Regions from separate parts of the Bradyrhizobium sp. CCBAU 53351 genome, predicted to be linked through region 3. Evidence: predicted binding sites of a transcription regulator. Region 3 holds the regulator's gene; each other region holds the start of a gene.
The links. The regulator PhoB, encoded in region 3, activates phosphate uptake and scavenging genes when phosphate is short. The targets are predictions, from matches to a motif close to TGTCATNNANCTGTCAT.
Positions count from the first base shown of each region.

Region 1 (7,588 bases), 180 kb from region 3:
GCGGCAAGGACATCGAGGGCCCGTGGGACGGCGAGGAGGCGATCACGCTGCTCGCCGATCTCGACGCCGGCGCCACCGGCGCGATGACCGGCGGCGGCTATCCCGACGGCATCCGCCAGATCGTCGATCCCTATTTCGCCGGTGACCGCGAGAAGGCGAAGGCCGCCTATGAACGCTGGCTGCCGTTGATCAATTACGAGAACCGTCAATGCGGCCTGATCGCCTGCAAGGTCATGATGCAGGCCGGCGGCGTGATCAAATCGGACGCCGTGCGCCACCCGCTGCAGCCGCTGCATCCGGCGGCAAGGGCGGGATTGCTGGAGCTGGCGAAAGAGCGCGATGCGCTGGCACTCAGGTGGGGGAAGTAAGCCTCTCCACCGTCATTGCAAGGAGCCCTTGCGACGAAGCAATCCAGACTGACTCCGCGGAAAGACTCTGGATTCCTACGCTGCGCTCGCAATGACGGAGCCTGCCGGGAGATCTCGGCTAACGCGCCAAGACCCATTCGCCGATGATGCGGAATCTTGCCTTCGCATCATCCTGCTTGAACAACGCGATGCGGTCGATTTCGAGCGTCTCGATTTCGAGAGTCGCAAACCGCGCTCCCAGCATCTCCAGGATCGGCCCGCGCCGTTCCGCATCCAACCGCCCGGTCAGCGTCATGTGGAAGCGGAACTCTTCCATCACGTAAGGGTAGCCCCAGCGGTCGAGATGGTCGCGCTGCCGTTCGCTCAGCTTGTCGGGTCTGCGCCGTGCGCGGTCCTCGGCCGTCAGCTCGGCGCGAAACGAATCGAATTCGCGGACGCAATCGGCGGCGAGCTGCTGCAGCGCATCGACCGGCTCGGCCGGAATGACGGCGATGAAGCCGCTGATGGAATCGACGACCGGCCGGATCAGGGGGAGGGGCCGCGCCTTGCCGGCGAATGCCGCGCATGCGTTCATCAACTCGGCCTCGGTCTTGCCTGATGCCAGCGCCATCGGCGCCTTCAGCGTGCCGTGAAAGCCGTATTTGCGGGGATCGGCGCTGACGTCGCGCCAGTCCGGGGCGACGCGCACTGCGTCCGCGGGAAAGCCCAGTTCGCTGCCGGTATAGGCATCATAGCCAAGCAACTCGGCGCCGAAGCGGGAGAGGGCGCTGTCGCTGCCGGCGGCAAAATAGATCGCGTAGCGGGGAAAACCTGTCATTGCCTCAGCATAACCAATTTACGCCGCAACGACAGCCTCGCGCGGCGTCGCTGCCGCGGTGAGCAGCCGTGTCGCATCGGTGAGATGCACGAGCTTGCCGCCCGAGATCACCGCGATCAGCCGCGGCCGCAGCGGCACGCCGTCGTCGACCAGCAGGATATCTGCGCGGCGGCCTTCGGCGAGCACACCGCGATCGACAAGGCCGGTCGCGCGTGCGGGCCCGGCCGAGATCAGATCCCAGGCTTTCGTCAGCGGCAGCACGCCATCGGCAGCGAGCCGGAACGCGGCGAGCAGCTGCGCGGGATAATAATAGTCAGAGGCCAGCACCGAGCAGAGCCCCTTGGCGATCATGTCGGAGGCCCTGGTCCAGCCGGTGTGGCTGCCGCCGCGCACGACGTTCGGCGCGCCATAGACGATGGCGTCGCCATGGCTCGCCGCCGCCTGCGCCGTTTCCTCGTTGATCGGAAACTCCGCGATGTCGGCGCCGAGCTCGCGAAACTCCCGGCGCATCGCCGGCGTCGCGTCATCGTGCGAGAGCATCCGCACCTCGGCCGCGCGGGCCGTGGCGGCCAGCCGCGACACCGAAGCGGGCACCTCGTCGGCACGCGAGACCACGCGCTCGACCAGCCGGTCGAATTCTTCGCCCGACAGCCCGGTGCGCTCCACCATGCGGTTGCGCTTGCGCGGCTTGGCCATGTCGGCGACCGTGCCGTCCATGTGGTCGTTGAAGGCGAACAGGTCGACACGACCCTCGCTGAGCCATTGTGCGATCTCGGTCTCGGCCTCGAGATTGTAGGTTTCGTGCCTGAGATGGAAGCGGGTGTCGGCGGCGAATTGCGGGCGCTGCCGCTCGATCGCCTCCATCAGCCCGCGCGCATTGTCGCTGCTGCGCAGGCCCGGCTCCCACGAACAGGTCGTGGCGTGAAATACGGTGGTGATGCCGTTGCTGATCGCCTGGCGGTCGCTGTCGGCGAGCGCGACGTCGATCGGGAAGTCGACGCCGGCGCGCGGCATCATCTGGCGCTCGAAGGCATCGCCGTGAAGGTCGACGATGCCGGGCAGCACCAGCAGGCCCCGGGCGTCGATCGCCAGCCGGGTCCGGCCGCGCGAGGCGCCCACTTCTGCGATGTCCTGCCCGGACACCGCCAATGACGTTTCGACGATTTCAGTGCCGACCAGGGCCCGGCCGCCTTCAAGGAAAATGTCTGTCACGCGACCGCGCTTTGCTTGCTTGCAGGGGAAGCTGCCTGTGCTTCATACGTCGAGAGGAAATCTTCAATCCCGAGCTTGCGGAAATCGGGCAGCGCTTCACGCAATTTGTCGTGATCCCAGTCCCACCAGGCGAGCCGCGCGAGCCTTCCGGCGACGTCCTCGGAGAACCGCCGCCGCACGATGCGGGCCGGATTGCCGGCGACGATGGTGTAGGCCGGAACGTCCTTGGTCACGACAGCGCCGGCCGCGATCACCGCGCCGGTGCCGACGTCGCGGCCCGGCAGCACGATCGCGCCGTGGCCGATCCAGACATCGTGGCCGATATGAACGTGATGCTGCCGCCGCCAGTCGAAGAAATCGGCATCGTCGCTCTCGCCTTCGAAATAGGCGCTGGACCGATAGGTGAAATGCGCCTGCGTCGCGCGGTGCATCGGATGATTGCCGGGATTGATCCGCGTCATTGCCGCGATCGAGCAGAACTTTCCGATGGTGGTGTAGGTGATCTGGGCGTCGTTCACGACATAGGAGTAATCGCCCATCGCCACCTCCTGCAGGATCGTGCGCGCGCCGACCTCGGTGTAGGCGCCGAGCCGGGTCTCGTGCAGCTTGGCCGAGGGATCGATGGTCGGCAGGACCGAAAGCGCTTTGGCGGCCATGGTGAATCCGAAATGCGAGGCGGGCGTTCCTCTTCGATCGGCTTGATGACGGTGTCATGACGCGGCGATGACAGGGGATGAGGTGTGTAGGATCGCCGCATCGCAACGCATCTGTCACACAAGTGTTAAGCGCCGGCGTTAGCGGTGGGCCCCAGCTAATCTGGAGCCTTGCATGCTGGTGGTGGATGGTCTGACGTGTCGCTTCGGCGCGAAAGCCGCGGTGGACGACGCCTCGTTTCAAATCTCCCCCGGCGGCTTCGTCGGTGTGATCGGACGGTCCGGCGCCGGCAAGTCGACTCTGCTGCGGAGCATCAACCGCCTGGTGACGCCGACCGAGGGACGGATCTTGTTCGACGGCATCGACGTCACCGCGCTGCGCGGCAAGGAGCTGCGGCAATGGCGGGCGCGCTCGGCGATGATCTTCCAGCAGTTCAACCTGGTCGGCCGGCTCGATGTCCTCACCAATGTCCTGATGGGGCGGCTTGCGACGATGCCGGCCTGGCGCTCGTTGTCGCAAACCTGGCCGGAGCAGGACAAGGCGCTGGCTATGTCGGCGCTCGAGCAGTTCGACATCGCTTCACTCGCCGCGCAGCGCGCCGACCAGCTCTCCGGGGGGCAGCAGCAGCGCGTCGCGATCGCCCGTGCGCTGGTACAGCAGCCCGACATCATCCTTGCAGACGAGCCGATCGCCTCGCTCGATCCGCGCAACACCAAGATCGTGATGGATGCGCTGCTGCGCATCAACAAGCATTTCGGCATCACGGTGCTCTGCAACCTGCATTCGCTCGATCTGGCGCGCAGCTATTGCGACCGCCTGATCGGCATGGCGCAGGGGCGCGTGGTGTTCGACGGCGCGCCGTCCGCGCTGACCGACCACGTCGCCCGTGAGCTCTACGATCTCGAAGCCGCCGACGTCATGGGCGCGATGCCCGTGCCAGCGCCCGCTGGCGTGCCCGCGCTCGGAACGGCCGCGGCCGCCTGATCCATTCGTTTAGTTGCAAATCTTTGCGTCAACCGACCCCAACCGATGAAGAGGGTAACATGTTCACTCGCAGACTGGTTCTCGCCGGCGCCGCCGCGCTTGCGTTCACGGCCTCCGCCTCCGCCGACGACTGGAAGGCAAAATATCCCGAGCTGACCTTCGCCGTCGTCCCGGCCGAGAACGCTTCCGGCGTCACCGAGCGCTGGGCGCCGTTCATGAGCTACCTTTCGAAGGAGCTGGGCGTGAAGGTCACGCTGCGCATCGCCAATGACTATGCCGCGGTGATCGAAGGCCAGCGCGCCGGCAACATCCACATCGCCAGCTACGGCTCGGCCTCGTTCGCGCGTGCCCGCCTGACCGGCGTCAAGACCGACGCCTTCGCCAACGACATCAACGCTGACGGCTCCACCGGCTACTATTCGGTGTTCTTCGTCAAGGCGAGCAGCGCCTACAAGAAGATCGACGACCTCAAGGGCAAGAACATCGGCCTCGTCGATCCCAACTCGACCTCCGGCAACAACGTGCCGCGCTTCGAGCTCGACAAGATGGGCATCCACGATGCCGAGGGCTATTTCAGCAAGGTCGTCTTCACCGGCAGCCACGAGAACGCGATGCTGGCCTTGTCGCAAGGAACGGTCGACGTCGCGGCCAACCAGTGGACCACCGACGACGATTCGACGCTGGCGCAGATGTTGACCAAGGGCATGCTGAAGAATGCCGACGGCTCGGCGATGAAGAAGGACGACTTCCGGATCATCCACAAGTCGGCGCCGATCATCAACGGTCCCTACGCCTACAATTCCGACCTGCCTGATGACGCCAAGGCGGCCATCGCGAAGGCCTTTTTCGACGCGCCGGCGAAGGACAAGGCGGCGTTCGATCGCCTCCAGGACGGCCAGAAGAAGGGGTTCAACCACGCCACCACCAAGGACTGGGATGGCACGATCGAGCTGATCAAGTTCGTCGACGCGCTGCGTAAGAAGAAGGCGTCCTGAGTATCGGGACAACGCACCTGAGCCGGGTCCCTGGACCCGGCTCTTTCTTCGACGGGACCATCTCAAGCCGATGACGACAGCGGTTTCGATCCTCCCCGCCCAGCAGCTCGCCGTGCTCGACGCCGCCTATCGCCGGGCGGTCGGGCGCAAGCGGCTCCGCCTGCTGCTGGGAATCGTGATCTTCGGTGCGGCGCTGGTTCTCGCCGCGATCGGCGCGGAAGTGAATCTGCGCACGCTGTTCACGTATTTCGGCAATTTCGTCAGCTATTTCGATCGCATCCTCACGCTCGACAGCGGCCAGCGCGTCTGGACCGATGTCGGCGAGTGGCTGTGGGGCTGGCGCAAATGGCTGAAGATGCTGGGCGAGACCCTGCTGATCTCCTATGTCGGCACGCTGATCGGCGCGACTGTCGCATTTTGCCTCAATTTCTTCGCGGCCGAGAACACCTCGCCCGCGCCCTGGCTGCGCTTCGTCGTCCGGCGCCTGCTCGAATTCGCCCGCACCGTTCCCGGCATCGTCTTCGCGCTGGTGTTCGTGATCGCCTTCGGGCTCGGTCCGATGGCCGGCGTGCTCGCGATCGCGATCCATTCGACCGGCGCGCTCGGAAAGCTGTTCTCGGAGATCGTCGAGAACGCCGACATGAAGCCGGTCGAGGGCATCCGCTCCACCGGCGCCAGCTGGCTGTCCTGCATGCGCTTCGCGGTGGTGCCGCAGGTGACGGCGGGCTATGCCAGCTACGCACTGCTGCGCTTCGAGATCAACGTCCGCGAAGCCTCCGTCATGGGGTTCGTCGGTGCCGGCGGCATCGGCCAGGAGCTCGTCGTAGCCATCCGCAAATTCTATTATTCGGACGTCAGCGCCATCCTGCTCACCATCATCATCGCGGTTTTCATCATCGACATCACCACCAGCTGGCTGCGCGGCCGCCTGTTCGGCAAGGAGGCGCGGACGTGACGCCGCACGAGGTCGATCCGCGGGCGCTTCGCGCGCGCTATCCTGATGTGTTCGACCGGCCCGCCTCGGCGCGGCTCGCCATACCCGCGATGATCGTCGCGGCCTTTGCGGTACTCGTTTACGGCCTCGTCGATCTCGACTTCTCGCCGTCGCGATTCTTCGCGGGCCTCAGCCAGCTCGGCTGGATCACGTTGATGATGATCCCGCCTGATCCCGGCTCCTCGCTGCCGATCTATCTGAAAGCGCTCGGCGAGACGCTGTCGATCGCGCTGCTGGGGACGACGCTCGCCGCAATCTTCGCGTTGCCGGTCAGCCTGCTGGCCGCGCGCAACGTGGTGCCGTCGAACATCCTGCGCTTTCCGGTCCGTCGCTTTCTCGACTCGATCCGCGGCGTCGACACGCTGATCTGGGCGCTGGTGTGGATCAACGTCGTCGGGCTCGGCCCGTTCGCCGGCGTGCTCGCCATCGCCGTGTCGGATTTCGGAGCGTTCGGCAAGCTGTTCTCGGAGGCGATCGAAGGCGCCGACCAGAAGCAGGTCGAGGGCATCCGCGCCTCCGGCGGCAGCCCGCTGCACGAGATCCGCTTCGGCCTGCTGCCGCAGGTGCTGCCTGTCATCGCCGGCCAGGTGCTGTATTTCATCGAATCCAACACGCGCTCGGCCACCATCATCGGCATCGTCGGCGCCGGCGGTATCGGCCTCCAGCTCGCCGAGCAGATCCGCGTGCTGGAATGGCAGAAAGTGTCGTTCCTGATCCTGATGATTTTGGTTGCCGTCGCCGCGATCGATTTCATCTCCGGCAAGCTGCGCTTTGCGATCATCGGGCGTAGGGCGGTGGCCTGAGTTTTTTCCTTTCTCCCCCTTTGTGGGAGAAGGTGGCGCGAAGCGCCGGATGAGGGGTCTGTCTCCGCAAGTTCGGCGCGAGAGATTCGCTCGCGGAGAGAACCCCTCACCCGTCTCGCCGCAATTGCGGCGAGCCACCCTCTCCCACAAGGGGAGAGGGGAAGAAGCGGTCACGTCACCCGTTCTCCACCAGAAACTCGACTCGCTCGGCTGCAAACCGCGAGTGCTTCGTCATCAGCGGCTTGCCCTGGAGATCGTGGTCGGTCGCGTCCACCACCAGGATCGGGCGTCCCAGCGCGACATCCAGCCGTGCCGCGTCGGTGGCGTCCACGATGCCGGCGGTGATCCGGGTTGCGCCGCGGCGATAGTCGCGCACGCCATAATGCGCCAGCAGTTTCGTCATCGATCGCGTCGCTGCGAAGACGGCCCCCGCATTCGGAAACAGCTCGGCCGAGAGCCAGGTGGTGGAGACGCAGATCGGCGTGCGATCCGCGAGGCGGATCGCCTCGATCCGCACCAGCGGCGCGCCGGCCTTCAGGCCCAGCTCGCGCGCCAGCTCGCGGGTCGCGACATCGTCGGAGGCCTCGATCAGCTGGCCACGCGGCTCGCGGCCGCCGGCGCCGACGATCTCCGAGAAACGGGTGCGCGAGCGCAGAGGATAGGCGAGCTTCTGCGCCTCGACATAGGTTCCGCTGCCGCGCTCGGCGCGCACGAGGCCGCGCTCGGCGAGGGCCGCCAGTGCGCGTCGCACGGTGTGGCGG
Region 1 is NZ_CP030059.1:6,889,619-6,897,206, reverse strand. It holds gene XH83_RS32805 (dihydrodipicolinate synthase family protein) at 1-368, shown strand, start outside; gene XH83_RS32800 (DUF1045 domain-containing protein) at 487-1,185, opposite strand; gene XH83_RS32795 (alpha-D-ribose 1-methylphosphonate 5-triphosphate diphosphatase) at 1,204-2,397, opposite strand; gene XH83_RS32790 (chloramphenicol acetyltransferase) at 2,394-3,053, opposite strand; gene phnC (phosphonate ABC transporter ATP-binding protein) at 3,226-4,035, shown strand; gene phnD (phosphonate ABC transporter substrate-binding protein) at 4,095-5,030, shown strand; gene phnE (phosphonate ABC transporter, permease protein PhnE) at 5,101-5,985, shown strand; gene phnE (phosphonate ABC transporter, permease protein PhnE) at 5,982-6,827, shown strand; gene phnF (phosphonate metabolism transcriptional regulator PhnF) at 7,003-7,588, opposite strand, start outside.
Region 1: a site for PhoB is predicted at 3,099-3,115, ahead of phnC (phosphonate ABC transporter ATP-binding protein). Genes of this name have one in related genera too.

Region 2 (7,588 bases), 690 kb from region 3:
GAGCGCGCAGGCCGAGCAGTTCGACCTTTACTTGCGCAAGATCGCGCCCGGCGCGACGGTCGAGGACGTGCCGATGCTGCGCGGACGCATCGTCGCCGCGCGCGGGCTGCGCGCCGAGGAGCTCAAGCCGTCCACCGATTCCGAATGGGTGCTGCAGAGCGACCGCGGCCTGACCTACACCGGCGAGCTGCCGAAAGGCTCCAAGGTGGTCGAGGGCGAATGGTGGAGCGCCGACTATTCCGGCCCGACGCTGGTGTCGATGGAGAAGAAGATCGCCGACGGCCTCGGCCTCAAGCTGGGCGACGAGATCGTGGTCAACGTGCTCGGCCGCGACATCCCGGCCAAAATCGGCAATCTGCGCAGCATCGACTGGCAGGGACTCGGCATCAATTTCGTCCTCGTGTTCTCGCCGAACGCCTTCAAGGGCGCGCCGCACACCCATATCGCGACGCTGACGGAACCGGGCGGAAATGCGGCAGGCGACGGCAAGATCATCAAGCAGGTGGCCGACGCCTATCCGATGGTGACCAGCGTGCGCGTGCGCGAGGTGATGCAGACGGTCGGCGCGGTGGTGACCAATCTGGCGCTGGCGATTCGCGGCGCCAGCGCGGTGACCCTGATCTCGGCGATCCTGGTGCTGGGCGGGGCGCTCGCCGCCGGCCATCGCCACCGGGTCTACGATGCCGTGATCCTGAAGACGCTGGGCGCGACGCGGCTGCGGCTGCTGGGCGCCTATGCGCTCGAATATCTCTTGATCGGGCTCGCCACCGCATTGTTCGGCGTGATCTCCGGCAGCTTGGCTGCCTGGATGATCGTGACGCGGCTGATGACGCTGAGCTTCGTCTGGCAGGCCGGCAGCGCGGCCGGAGTCGTCGCGGCCGCGCTCGTCGTCACGGTCGGGCTCGGGCTCGCAGGCACGCTGCTGGCATTGAACAAAAAGCCCGCAACGGTGTTGCGGAATTTGTGACAAATGGTAGCGGCTGGCCGCACGGATGCGGAATCGCACGATTCCCGCGATTAACCACGACTGCTCGTCAGGTTCGCGTCAGGATTGCCGCCAAGGGCGACATTCAGCCGCGCGTGGAAGGTTGCAGCGAATGTGTTAGTTTCCCACATATCGAGTGGGTTCGGAGCCCCGATTGTTAGCCAAAATTTAGTCGGTTGGCATCGGTATCCGAGATAGAGTTTGACGAACCGGCGGCACGGCGACCCCAGTGCCGGACCGGACCAACCAACGGGAATTCGACCATGTCGGACCTAGACCGTAACTACGCTTCTCCTTTCGGCAGGGCCGCCGGGCGTGTTGACGCCGCGACGGTCGATGCCGGCCTGCGCGCCTACATGCTGCGCATCTACAACTACATGAGCATCGGCCTCGCCATCACCGGCCTGGCCGCGCTCGGCGTCTACATGGCTGCCGTGACCGACGTTCCGACGGCGGAATCCGTCCGCGTCGGCAAGCTGTTCCTGACGCCGTTCGGCTACGCGATGTTCGTCAGCCCGCTGAAATGGCTGTTCATGCTCGCGCCGCTGGCCATGGTGTTCGTGATCTCGGCGGGCATCAACCGTCTCGCGCCCTCGACGGCCCAGATCCTGTTCTGGGTGTTCGCGGCGCTGATGGGCGTCTCGCTGTCGTCGATCTTCTTGGTGTTCACCCACACCTCGATCGTGCGGGTGTTCTTCATCACCGCGGCGACCTTCGGTGCGCTGAGCCTCTACGGCTACACCACCAAGCGTGACCTGACCGGCATGGGCTCGTTCCTGTTCATGGGCCTGATCGGCATCATCATCGCGAGCCTGGTGAACCTGTTCCTGGCGAGCTCGATGCTGCAGTTCATCGTGTCGGTGGTCGGTGTCCTGGTGTTCGCGGGCCTCACCGCCTGGGACACCCAGCGGCTGAAGAACGACTACATCTACGGCTATGCTTCGGCCGGCGGTGACATCGCAGAGCGTGCGGCCATCACCGGCGCGCTGTCGCTGTACCTGAACTTCATCAACCTGTTCACGCTGCTGCTGCAGCTGCTCGGCCAGCGCGACTAAGCGACTGACAGAGCGAACGACACGAACCCCGGCCGAAAGGCCGGGGTTTTTGTTTGGCCGGGAGCACCGTTCCCGTAGCCCGGATGAAGCGCAGCGCAATCCGGGAACGTGGCATCAGCCGATACACCTGTCCCGGATTTCGCTGCGCTCCATCCGGGCTACAAGTGATGCCTTTCCCTTCATTACGAACTCCGCGAAGCAATCCAGAGTCCCTCCGCAGATGCATTTCTGGATTGCTTCGCTTCGCTCGCAATGACGACGTGGAAAGGCCGTTCGCCCCTTCCAGCCGTCCCGGGAACGCTTTAATCTTCGCCCCATGACCGCAGCAGACATCCGGCCCACAACCGAGGCCGACCTTCCCGCCATCACCGCCATCTACCAGCAGGCCGTCCGCGAGGGCACCGCCACGTTCGAGCTGGAGCCGCCCGACCTCTCGGAGATGACGCGCCGCTATCGCGCGCTTGTCGACGGCGGCTATCCCTATTTCGTCGCCATGCTCGACGGCCGCGTTGCCGGCTATGCCTATGCCGGCGCCTACCGGCCGCGGCCGGCCTATCGCTTCACGGTCGAGAACTCGATCTATCTCGATCCCGCCTTCCATCGCCGCGGCGTCGGCTCAGCGCTGCTGGAGCGGCTGGTCGCCGAATGCGAGGCGCGCGGCTTTCGCCAGATGATCGCGGTGATCGGCGATTCCGCCAATGCCGGCTCGATCGGCGTGCACACCAAGGGCGGCTTCAAGATGATCGGCACGCATCGCAATGTCGGGCTGAAATTCGGCCGCTGGCTGGACACGGTGATGATGCAGCGCGACCTCGGCGAGGGCGCGAGCACGGTGCCGGGGCAGTAGGAAGCTCTTGCAGCCCGGATGGAGCGAAGCGAAATCCGGGACAGGTCCATCCGCTGGTACAACGGCCCCGGATTACGCTTCGCTCCCTTCGGGCGACGGGGTCAGTGGCTACACCACTGCCAGTTTCCGGTCGATCACCAGCAGCACGCGCTCGAGCTCGTGGCCGCGGCGCAGGATCAGGCCCGTCGCCGAGATCACGCTGTACATGCCCTGCTTGCGCGCCAGCCGCGGATCCTTCTCGATGCGATAGATCGGCACTTCCGAGGCGCGGCGATAGACCGAGAACACCGCGCGGTCCTTCAGGAAGTCGATGGCGTAATCGCGCCACTCGCCGTCGGCGACCATGCGGCCGTAGAGATTGAGAATGCGGTGCAGCTCGAGCCGGTTGAACGTCACCCGGCTCAGTTGTTGCGCATTCGCAGCGGCGGGGCGCGCCGCCGCGCGCTGCTCGCTCGGATCGGCATCCTCCGACATCAGACTCATGGAGAGCCTCCTCATCGCACGACTTGAACCCCGTCCGCGAACCGTCCCCGGAACCGGATCATGACAATGGTATGATTGCGCCATCCGTCTCTCGCCGCAAGGCTCTTGATGGAACTCGCCCCCCCCCATTCAACCGATCGAATCAGGTGCGATGCCGGGCACACGCAAAGGTGGAACTTTGTCGCGGCGAACCGTCACGGGATCGTTAGAAGGAATCATAGTCTCGCCGCTTTTCCGCCTAGCGACTGCCGCCCTGCACTGCGAAAAGATTCATGTGCGTTGACCCGGTCCTTTCGGTTCCGGATTCCTCAGCCCCCAGCCCCCCGGGGTCGAACAGGATCGGGTCTGTACGCACGACAAGGAGGGCCAACGCAAGTTGGTCCTTTTTTGTTTGTGTCGGGATGTTGCTGGCGCGCTGCCATTCCGAGGCGCGCCTCTTGGCGCGAACTACGATGCGCAATTGCGCATCTAAGAATCCATTTCTCAGCTTGTCCATGGATAGATGGATTCTAAGGTGCGCAATTGCGCACCCTAGCTCGCGCTTCGCGCGCCCGGAATGACGAGCAACAATTGCCGAGATGCTGTGCTTACTTCAATGCAGCGACGTGTATGCCGCGCCGAGCATTGGGCCCGGCCGCTCGCGGCTGCCGTCCTGGACGTAGACCACCGCGCCGTCGACGCCGTCGCGCGTCAAATTCTCGATCGGCACCGTCCAGCTTTCCGAACGTCCGGTCCAGTCACCGACCTTGAGCAGGTTGCGCACCACGTTGTGATAGGTGACCTGCTGCCCGCGATTCTCGCCGCGGGTGATTGCGATCGGGACCGACTTGGCGATTGAGCAGATCCAGACCTCGCCATGCGAGACGGCCGGCTCTTTGCTCGCGGCCACCGAGACGTTGATCTGCTTGCCCGCGAGCGACATCGTCACCGGCACGCTCATCACGCCCACACCCTTGTCGGTCTTGCCGATCGCATTCTCGATGCTGGTACGGTCGCTGCCGATGACATGGGTGGAGCCGTTGACCACGACCTGCGGGGTGTAGACCTCGCGGTCGCCGCGCATCTTCGAATAGGCACGCTGTCGTGCAGAGAAGCGCGAATCCGCCAGCGTGTCCTTCCAGCCGAGATAGTCCCAATAATCGATCGGCATGCTCAGCGCGATGATCGACGGATCCTTGGAGAGATCGCCGATGATCTGGTCGGCGGGCGGACAGGAGGAGCAGCCTTGCGAGGTAAACAATTCGACAACGGCGCGGGGATCGGCAGAGGCGGGAACGACGACGGCGACGATGGCACAAAGGCCGAGAGCACTCGACCAGAGGGCACCGGACCAACGTGAAACCAGATGAGAAGCCGTCATTGTTGTCATGTCGAACGTCACACACCGTCACTCGTGGAGGGGGATCTTATCGCCTGATGGTCACCGTAGTCTTACGGGGCACGATACTTCATCCGTCCAGATAACCGCCCAAGGACCGTTTTCCGCCGCGCGGGCCCATCCGAACGTGCCGCAAACGCATGAAAGGCGGCCTTGTGATAGGCCGCCTTCATTTAACCTTCTACTCACTTCGCAGTGAGCCACCGTTCACAAATCCGCGCTTAGGCCGCGAGCTTGCGCAGCACGTAGTGCAGGATACCGCCGTTGCGGTAGTAGTCGAGCTCGTCCAGCGTATCGATGCGGCAGAGCAGCGAAACGCGCTGCAACGAGCCGTCGCCGGAGACGATCTCCGCGGTCAGCTTCTGACGCGGCTTGAGGTCGCCCTGCAGGCCGCGCAGCGTGACCTTCTCATCGCCCTTCAGGCCGAGCGACGACCAGGAGGTGCCTTCCTCGAAGGTCAGCGGCAGCACGCCCATACCGACCAGGTTGGAGCGATGGATGCGCTCGAAGCTCTGGCAGATCACGGCGCGCACGCCGAGCAGGCGCGTGCCCTTGGCAGCCCAGTCGCGCGAGGAGCCGTTGCCGTATTCGGCGCCGGCGAACACCACCAGCGGCACCTGCTCCTGCTGGTACTTCATCGCGGCGTCGTAGATCGACATCTGCTCGCCGTCGGGCCAATGCTTGGTGAGGCCGCCTTCGGGGATGTTGCCGTCGGCGCCCTTCAGCATGAAGTTCTTGATGCGGATGTTGGCAAAGGTGCCGCGCATCATCACTTCATGGTTGCCGCGGCGCGTGCCGTACTGGTTGAAGTCGGCGGGACGCACCTGGTGCTCGCTGAGATATTTGCCCGCGGGCGAGGTGAGCTTGATCGAACCGGCCGGCGAGATGTGGTCGGTGGTGATCTTGTCGCCGAACATGGCGAGGATGCGCGCCTCGACGATGTCGGTGACCGGCTCCGGCTCCTTCTTCATGCCGTCGAAATAGGGCGGGTTCTGCACGTAGGTCGAAGACATGTTCCAGCGATAGGTCTCGCTCTCGACCGTCTTGATCTTGCGCCAGTTGGCGTCGCCCTTGAACACGTCGGCATACTTCTTCTTGAAGATCGTCGAGGTCACGAACTTCTTCATGAAGGCGTTGATTTCCTTCGTCGTGGGCCAGATGTCCTTGAGGTACACCGGCTTGCCGTCCTTGCCCTCGCCGATCGGCTCGACGGCAAGGTTTTTGGTAACGCTGCCCGCGAGCGCGTGGGCGACGACCAGCGGGGGCGAAGCGAGATAGTTCGCCTGCACGTCGGGCGAGACGCGGCCTTCGAAGTTGCGGTTGCCGGACAGCACGGCGGCGGCGACGATGCCGTTGTCGTTGATCGACTTCGAGATCTCCTCGGGCAGCGGACCGGAATTGCCGATGCAGGTGGTGCAGCCGAAGCCGACCAGGTTGAAGCCGACCTTGTCGAGATCCTTCTGCAAGCCGGAATCGGCGAGATAGCCCGCGACGACCTGGCTGCCGGGGGCGAGCGAGGTCTTCACCCACGGTTTTGCCTTCAGGCCCTTCGCGGCGGCGTTACGGGCCAAGAGGCCGGCGCCGATCAGCACGCTCGGGTTCGAGGTGTTGGTGCAGGAGGTGATGGCGGCGATCACGACGTCGCCATGGCCGATCTCGAAATCCTTGCCCTCGACGGAAAAGCGCTTGTTGGGCTCCTCGGCCTTCTTGTATTCCGTGCCGAGCGCGAGCGAGAAGCCTTCGGCGACCGACGGCAGCGCGATGCGGCCTTCGGGGCGCTTCGGACCGGCCATCGACGGCACGACGTCGGCGAGATCGAGCGTCAGCGTTTCCGTGAACACCGGATCGGGCGACTTGGCGGTGCGGAACAGCCCTTGCGCCTTGGCATAGGCCTGCACCAGTGCAACGCGCGGCGCGGCGCGCCCCGACGTCTTGAGGTAGTCGATCGCGGCGGCATCGACCGGGAAGAAGCCGCAGGTCGCGCCATATTCGGGCGCCATGTTGGCGATCGTCGCCTTGTCGGCGACCGAGAGATTGTCGAGACCGGGGCCGAAGAACTCGACGAACTTGCCGACCACACCGAGCTTGCGCAGCATCTGCGTGACTGTCAGCACGAGGTCGGTCGCGGTGACGCCTTCCTTCATCGCGCCCTTCAGCTTGAAGCCGACGACGTTGGGCAGCAGCATCGACAGCGGCTGGCCGAGCATGCAGGCTTCCGCCTCGATCCCGCCGACGCCCCAGCCGAGCACGGCCAGACCATTGACCATGGTGGTGTGGGAGTCGGTGCCGACCAGCGAGTCAGGGTATGCGACCTCGAAGGTGCCGGTCTTCTTGCCGACCGTCATCTTCTCCTTCTTGGTCCACACCGTCTGGGAGAGATATTCGAGATTGACCTGGTGGCAGATGCCGGTGCCGGGCGGCACGACGGAGAAGTTCGAGAACGCCTTCTGGCCCCACTTCAGGAACTCGTAGCGCTCCTGGTTCTGCTTGTACTCTTCGGTGACGTTCTTGCCGAAAGCCTTGTTGTCGCCGAAGAAGTTCACGATCACGGAGTGGTCGATGACGAGGTCGACCGGCACCAGCGGATTGATCTTCTCGGCGTCGCCGCCGAGCTTCTGCATCGCGTTGCGCATCGCGGCGAGATCGACCACCGCCGGCACGCCGGTGAAATCCTGCATCAGCACCCGCGCCGGGCGGAACGCAATCTCATGCTCCAGCGACTTCTTGCGCAGCCATTTCGAGACGGCGACGATGTCCTCTTTCTTGACCGAACGGCCGTCCTCGTTGCGCAGCAGGTTCTCGAGCAGGACCTTCATCGAGTAGGGAAGTTTGGAAATTCC
Region 2 is NZ_CP030059.1:395,725-403,312, reverse strand. It holds gene XH83_RS01970 (ABC transporter permease) at 1-967, shown strand, start outside; gene XH83_RS01965 (Bax inhibitor-1/YccA family protein) at 1,249-2,040, shown strand; gene XH83_RS01960 (GNAT family N-acetyltransferase) at 2,357-2,887, shown strand; gene XH83_RS01955 (DUF2794 domain-containing protein) at 2,996-3,370, opposite strand; gene XH83_RS01950 (thioredoxin family protein) at 3,963-4,739, opposite strand; gene acnA (aconitate hydratase AcnA) at 4,970-7,588, opposite strand, start outside.
Region 2: a site for PhoB is predicted at 3,431-3,447, ahead of XH83_RS01955 (DUF2794 domain-containing protein). Genes of this name have one in related genera too.

Region 3 (7,588 bases):
TGCAACGCCTTGACCAGCGCGGGATGGGCGTGGCCGAGCGCGTTTACAGCAACGCCCGAGGTGAAATCGAGATAGCGATCGCCATTGGTCGCGATCAGCCAGCAGCCTTCGCCGCGCTCAAAACCGAGGTTGGCCCTGGCGAAAACGGGGAGCAAATGCGGCGCTACGCTGTTAGTCATGACGGTCACTTGATGTTGCGGACGGTGTGAGGCGTGCATTGCGCAACGCACCATTGACCGGCCCGGAAAACGAAACGTGCCGCCTTTTAAGGGCGGCACGCGGGACTATCTTAGGCCTGGTGAAACGGGTGTCAATGCCGCCCGAAAGCCTCGGGAAACGCAGATTCCGTAGTCTTGCGGTGGCGATTTTGCGGGTTTTACACCACGGAACATGTGGAAGCGAGTCGGCGGACTCTTGCGCGTGAGTCACGCCATATTGTAGCGTTTGGGCTGTCAGATACGACATCTCGTGCAACAGTTCTGATCCCAAGAGTCCTCATGTACCGGCGTAAACGTTCGGGCGCGAGTAGCGCGCCCGGCGAGCCTTAAGGGATTCTGACGGCACGGGTTTTTGAGGCTTAGGCATTCGCCGCACGGACCGCCAGGATGGCAGAAGCGCAGCGAGGGAAAGGGTGCAATGACGGTTTTGACCTGGTCCGACGATCGCGTCGAGCAGCTGAAAAAGCTCTGGGAGGCCGGATTGTCGGCCAGCCAGATCGCAGCAGAGCTCGGCAATGTGACCCGCAATGCCGTGATCGGCAAAGTGCACAGGCTCGGCCTGTCCGGCCGCGCCAAGAGCCCTTCGTCGGCCGCGCCGCGGCCGCGCAAGGCACGCCCGGCGCAGCACATGATGCGGGTGACCCGCCCCATTGCGCGCGGCAATACCGCACTGGCGCAGGCCTTCGAGGTCGAGGTCGAGGCCGAACCGGTCACCTATGACAACGTGGTGCCGATGAGCCAGCGGCTGTCGCTGCTCGAGCTTAACGAGGCGACTTGCCACTGGCCGGTCGGCGATCCCTCGAGCCCGGATTTCTTCTTCTGCGGCGGCAAGGCGCTGTCCGGCCTGCCCTACTGCGCCCAGCATTCGCGCGTGGCGTATCAGCCGGCAGCGGATCGCCGGCGCGCACCGGCGAAGCCGGGCCCGCGGTAAACACGGTCTCAGGCATCGAGACGAAAAAGCGCGCCAGCTGGCGCGCTTTTTGTTGGATTACGGAAGCAGGTCCTACGTCTGCTCAGCCTTCGCAAAGCGGTCATCCAGCGCGTAGCCGGCGCCGCGGACGGTGCGGATCGGGTCCTGCTCGCGACCGAGATTGAGCAGCTTGCGCAGGCGGCCGATATGGACGTCGACGGTGCGCTCGTCGATATAGATGTCGCGGCCCCAGACGCTGTCGAGCAGCTGCTCGCGCGAGAACACGCGGCCGGGATGCTCCAGGAAGAACTCCAGAAGCCGATATTCGGTCGGGCCGAGATCGATCGGGCGGCCCGAGCGCGCCACGCGGCGCTTGTCGCGGTCGAGCTCGATGTCGCCATAGGCCAGCACTGTGGCGAGCCGCTCGGGGCTGGCGCGCCGCAAGAGGCCCTTCACGCGCGCCAAGAGCTCCGGCACCGAGAACGGCTTGACGATGTAGTCGTCGGCGCCGGTCGCAAGGCCGCGCACCCGCTCGCTCTCCTCGCCGCGCGCGGTGAGCATGATGATCGGCAGCTGCTTGGTCTCGGGCCGGGTGCGCAGGCGCCGGCACAGTTCGATGCCCGAGAGGCCCGGCAGCATCCAGTCGAGCACGATCAGGTCGGGAATGTGCTCCTTGAGGCGGGTGTCGGCGTCGTCGCCGCGCATCACCGTCTCGACGTCATAGCCGTCGCCTTCGAGGTTGTAACGCAGAAGCTCGGTGAGAGCTTCCTCGTCCTCAACCACCATAATGCGTGCGCCCATGGTGTCGTCGCTCCTTAGGTCTTCAGCTATTCAAGTCTTCAGGTATTCGGAACCGTCGTGGCGAAAGTCGTCATGTCGCCCTTCGGCCGCTTGTCGGTGATCGCCTGGCCCTCGATCATGTAGAACACGGTCTCGGCGATGTTGGTGGCGTGGTCGCCGATCCGCTCGATGTTCTTGGCGCAGAACATCAAATGGATGCAGAACGAGATGTTGCGCGGATCCTCCATCATGTAGGTGAGGAGCTCGCGGAACAGCGAGGTGCAGATCGCGTCGACTTCCTCGTCGCCCTTCCACACCGCCATCGCCGCCGGCAGATCGTGCGCGGCATAGGCATCCAGCACCGACTTGACCTGCTGCTGCACGAGGTCGGTCATGTGCTCGAGGCCGCGGAACAGCTTGAGCGGATGGAAGTCGGTCTCCAGCGCCGCGACGCGCTTGCCCATGTTCTTGGCGAGATCGCCGATGCGCTCGAGGTCGGTCGCAACGCGCATGGCGCCGACGATCTCGCGCAGATCCACCGCCATCGGCTGGCGGCGGGCGATGGTGAGCACGGCGCGCTCCTCGATGCGCTTCTGCAGTGCGTCGAGATCGGCGTCGATGGTGACGACGCGCTGGCCGAGCGCGACGTCGCGGCGGATCAGCGCACCGACGGAATCGACGATCATGCGCTCGGCGATTCCGCCCATCTCGGCGACCAGGCGGGTGAGCTCCTGGAGGTCGGTGTCGAAAGCCTTTGCGGTATGTTCAGAACCCATGTTGCGTCTCCTCAGCCGAACCGGCCGGTAATGTAATCCTGCGTACGCCGATCGCTCGGCGACGTGAAGATCTTGCTGGTGTCGTCGAACTCGATCAGCTCGCCGAGATACATGAAGGCGGTCTTGTCGGAGACGCGCGCCGCCTGCTGCATGTTGTGGGTGACGATCGCGATCGTGTAGTTCTCGGACAATTCCTGGATCAGCTCCTCGACCTTGGCGGTCGAGATCGGATCGAGCGCCGAGCAGGGCTCGTCGAACAGGATCACTTCAGGCCGCACCGCGACGGTGCGGGCGATGCAGAGGCGCTGCTGCTGGCCGCCGGACAGCGACAGGCCGGAGGCGTTGAGCTTGTCCTTGACCTCGTTCCACAGCGCGCCGCCGCGCAGCGCCTTCTCGACCCGGTCGTCCATCTCGGACTTCGAGATTTTCTCGTAGAGGCGGATGCCGAAGGCGATGTTCTCGTAGATCGTCATCGGGAACGGCGTCGGCTTCTGGAACACCATGCCGACCCGGGCACGCAGCAGGTTGAGGTCGAGCTTGGGGTCGAGGATGTTGGTGTGGTCGAGCAACAGCTGGCCGGTGGCGCGCTGTCCCGGATAGAGGTCGTACATCCGGTTGAAGATGCGCAGCAGCGTGGACTTGCCGCAGCCCGACGGGCCGATGAAGGCCGTGACGCGATTGGCGCCGAGGGCCAGATTGATGTTCTTCAGCGCGTGGTGCTCACCGTAGTAGAAATTCAGGTTGCGCGCGGTGACCTTGGCTGGCGCCTCGGGCAGCGGCTGCGAGCCGGGGTGAACGCTCGGCGCGCTGACGGAAACAGAGATTTCACTCATTTTGCAGTCCTCTCGGCGCCGATGATGCGGGCGCCAATGTTCAGGGCAAGCACGGTCAGGGTGATCAGCAGGGCGCCGCTCCAGGCGAGCTGCTTCCAATAGGCGTAGGGGCTCTGCACGAAGTTGTTGATGGTGACCGGAAGGTTCGCCATCGTCTTGTCAAGGCCGAGACTGAAGAACTGGTTCGACAGCGCGGTGAACAGCAACGGCGCCGTCTCGCCGGCGACGCGCGCCGTGGCCAGCAGCACGCCGGTGATGAGGCCGGAGCGCGCCGCGCGATAGGCGATCCGCTTGATCACCAGCGAGCGCGGCAGGCCGAGCGCGCTGGCGGCTTCACGCAGCGGGTTCGGCACCAGCAGCAGCATGTCCTCGGTGGTGCGCACCACGACCGGGATGACGATCACGGCAAGGGCCAGCGCGCCTGCAATGGCCGAGAAGCCGCGCATCGGCACCACCACCGCGCCGTAGATGAACAGGCCGATGATGATCGAGGGCGCCGAGAGCAGGATGTCGTTGATGAAGCGGATCACCGAGGTCAGCTTGTCGTTGCGGCCGTACTCGGCGAGATAGGTGCCGGCGAACAGGCCGAGCGGCGCGCCGATGCCGACGCCGAGCACGGTCATGATGATCGAGCCGACGATGGCGTTGCGCAGGCCGCCCTCGGTCGAGCCGGGCGGAGGCGTGTCCGCGGTGAAGAGCTGAACGTTCAGGCCCGCCACGCCGTTGTAGAGCAGCGTGATCAGGATCAGCGCGAGCCAGGTTACGCCGAAGGCGGCAGCCGCGAAGCAAAGGCCGCGGATGATGAAATCCTTGCGGCGGCGGCGTGAATAGATCGGATTCATGGCGCTAGTTCCCCGCCTTCTTTTCCAGCCGCATCAGCATCAGCCGCGCCGCCGCGAGCACGAAGAACGTCAGCACGAACAGCAAGAGGCCGAGCAGGATCAGGCCGGACTGATGCAGGCCGTCGCTCTCGGCGAATTCGGAGGCGATCGCCGCCGAGATCGTGGTGCCCGGGGCGAAGATCGACGACGAGATGCGAAACGAGTTGCCGATGATGAAGGTCACCGCCATGGTCTCGCCGAGCGCGCGGCCCAGCGCCAGCATGACGCCGCCGATGACGCCGACGCGGGTGTAGGGGATCACCACGCTGCGGACGACTTCCCAGGTGGTGCAGCCGACGCCGTAGGCGGCTTCCTTGAGGACCGGCGGCACCGTCTTGAACACGTCGACCGAAATCGAGGTGATGAAGGGCAGCACCATGATGGCGAGGATCAGCGCGGCGTTGAACAGGCTGAGATAGGACGGGGGACCTGCGAAGATCGCGCCCAGCACGGGGACGCCGTCGAAGATCCTGATCATGAAGGGCTGGAAGGTGTTGGCCAGAAACGGCCCCAGCACGAAGAAGCCCCACATGCCGTAGATGATCGACGGGATTCCGGCGAGCAGCTCGATCGCCATGCCGATCGGGCGGCGCAGCCATTGCGGGCAGAGCTCGGTGAGGAAGATGGCGATGCCGAGGCCGACGGGAATGGCGATCAGCATCGCGATGAAGGAGGTGACCAGCGTGCCGTACATCGGCCCGAGCGCACCGAGCACCGGCGGATCGGCGGACGGCGCCCAGCGCTGCGTCCACAGGAAGGAGAGGCCGTATTCCTTGATCGCCGGGAACGCGCCGACGATCAGCGAGATGATGATGCCGCCGAGAATGAGCAGCACCGAGATCGCGGACAGCCGCGTGATCCAGTAGAAGGTGACGTCGCCGAGCTTGAACGCGCTCAAGGCCTTGGCGCGGTCATACGGTCCGGCGTCGTCGATTACATCGCTCTGAACGGCCATTTCTGCCACGCCGATCCCCTGTACCAAAGACTACACTTTTTTGTTGGTCTTGTGCCCCGGATGCGGTGCAGCGCGTAGCGGTGCGCCGCCGATCCGGGGCCTAGCGTTTGTGGGTCCCGGCTCTGCGCAGCAACGTTTCACGTTGCAGCGCGTCGGGACACGAGAGGAGAGCGCTTAGCTCTTGATCTCGGCAGCCCAGGTCTTCTCGATCAGCTGGACGACGCTGTCCGGCATCGGGATGTAGTCGAGCTCTTCAGCCGCCTTGCCGCCGTTCTTGAAGGCCCAGCGGAAGAACTTGATGGCTTCCTGCGAGGCCGCCTTGTCGGTCGCGGACTTGTGCATGAGGATGAAGGTCGCCGCGGTGATCGGCCACGACTTCTCGCCGGGCTGGTCGGTCAGGATGACGTAATAGCCGGGCGCCTTGGCCCAGTCGGCGTTGGAGGCGGCCGCCTGGAAGGCTTCGACGGTGGGCTGCACCGGCTTGCCGGCCTTGTTGACGAGACCGGTGTAGGTCAGCTTGTTCTGCTTGGCATAGGCGTACTCGACATAGCCGATCGAGTTCTTGGTCTGGCTGATGTTGCCCGACACGCCTTCATTGCCCTTGGCGCCGACGCCGACCGGCCACTCGACCGCGGTGCCCTCGCCGACCTTGCTCTTCCAGTCCGCGCTGGCCTTGGAGAGATAGTTGGTGAAGTTGAAGGTGGTGCCCGAACCGTCCGAGCGGCGGACCACGGTGATGGCGTCCGAGGGCAGCTTCGCGCTCGGATTGAGCTTCTTGATCGCAGCGTCGTCCCATTTGGTGATCTTGCCGAGATAGATGTTGGCCAGCGTCTCGCCGTCGAACACCAGCTCGCCCGGCTTCACACCCTCGAGGTTGACCACGGGAACGATGGCGCCCATCACCATCGGCCACTGCACGAGGCCGTCCTTCTCGAGCTGCTCGGCCTTGAGCGGGGCATCGCTGGCGCCGAAGGTCACGGTCTTGGCCTGGATCTGCTTGATGCCGCCGCCGGAACCGATCGACTGGTAGTTCAGGCCATTGCCGGTCTCTTTCTTGTAGGCGTCAGCCCACTTCGAATAGATCGGGAACGGGAACGTCGCACCGGCACCCGTGATGTCGGCGGCAAGCGCCACCGTCGTCGATGCGGCGACCAAGCCGGCAGCGACGATCGTTCTGAGGAAATTCATGCTGGTCTCCATTGGGGGGAGCGAAGCGCCATCCGCGCCCGATCGCGCTCCCCGCGCCGCCCCCTTTAGGAGCGGTCGGCTGTGCTTTTACGAAGGTATCGTGACAGTCGGATGACACCAGCAAGCTATTGAAATTGCTCGCGTTTCAGGTCGATGCGGGAGTCTTGATCTGGGGAAAACAGGCGGTGAAAGTGGCGCCCTGCTTGGGCACGCTTTCGATCAAAAGCCGGCCGCGATGGCGGTTAAGGATATGTTTCACCAGCGATAATCCGAGCCCGGTTCCACCCTGCAAGCGGCTGTCGCCCACGTCCACGCGGTAGAACCGCTCGGTCAGCCGCGGCAGGTGCTCGGGCGCGATGCCGGGGCCGAAATCGCGCACCGTGATCCGGATTTCCTGAGTTCCGTCAGTGGCCGCGGCGGAGGTCAGCGACACGATGACGCGTCCGCCGGAGGCGCCGTATTTGAGCGCGTTCTCGATCAAATTCTCGAACAGGCGGAGCAGCTCCTCGCGGTCGCCCGCGATCATCACCGGCCCATCCGGGAGATGAATCTCGACCTCGACCTGGCGCTCGCGCGCCAGCGGCTCGAGCCCGTCGGCCACCTGGCGGATGATCGGCAAGAGATCGACCAGGGTGTCGGGGCGGACATGGGCCGACAGCTCGACCCGCGACAGCGACAACAGATCGTCGATCAGGCGCGCCATGCGGGTGGCCTGGTTGTGCATGATGCCGAGGAAGCGCTCGCGCGCCTTTGGATCGTCCTTGGCCTGGCCCTGCAGCGTGTCGATGAAGCCCGACAGCGCGGCCAGCGGCGTGCGCAGCTCGTGGCTGGCATTGGCGACGAAGTCGGCGCGCATCTCCTCGACCCGGCGCAGCGGCGTCTGGTCGTGGAAGGTCATCAGCATGCATTTGTCGGTGCCGCCGAAGCTGGTCGGCACCGGCACCGGCGTGATCGTCAGCTCCAACCAGCGATCGACCGGGACGTGGTCGAGATAGGTCGCGCGCCGCGGCTCGGAGGTCGCGATCGCCTCGCGCAGCGCCGTGATGA
Region 3 is NZ_CP030059.1:7,071,122-7,078,709, forward strand. It holds gene XH83_RS33735 (aspartate aminotransferase family protein) at 1-179, opposite strand, end outside; gene XH83_RS33740 (GcrA family cell cycle regulator) at 637-1,149, shown strand; gene phoB (phosphate regulon transcriptional regulator PhoB) at 1,222-1,929, opposite strand; gene phoU (phosphate signaling complex protein PhoU) at 1,968-2,684, opposite strand; gene pstB (phosphate ABC transporter ATP-binding protein PstB) at 2,696-3,517, opposite strand; gene pstA (phosphate ABC transporter permease PstA) at 3,514-4,359, opposite strand; gene pstC (phosphate ABC transporter permease subunit PstC) at 4,364-5,353, opposite strand; gene pstS (phosphate ABC transporter substrate-binding protein PstS) at 5,528-6,541, opposite strand; gene XH83_RS33775 (ATP-binding protein) at 6,687-7,588, opposite strand, start outside.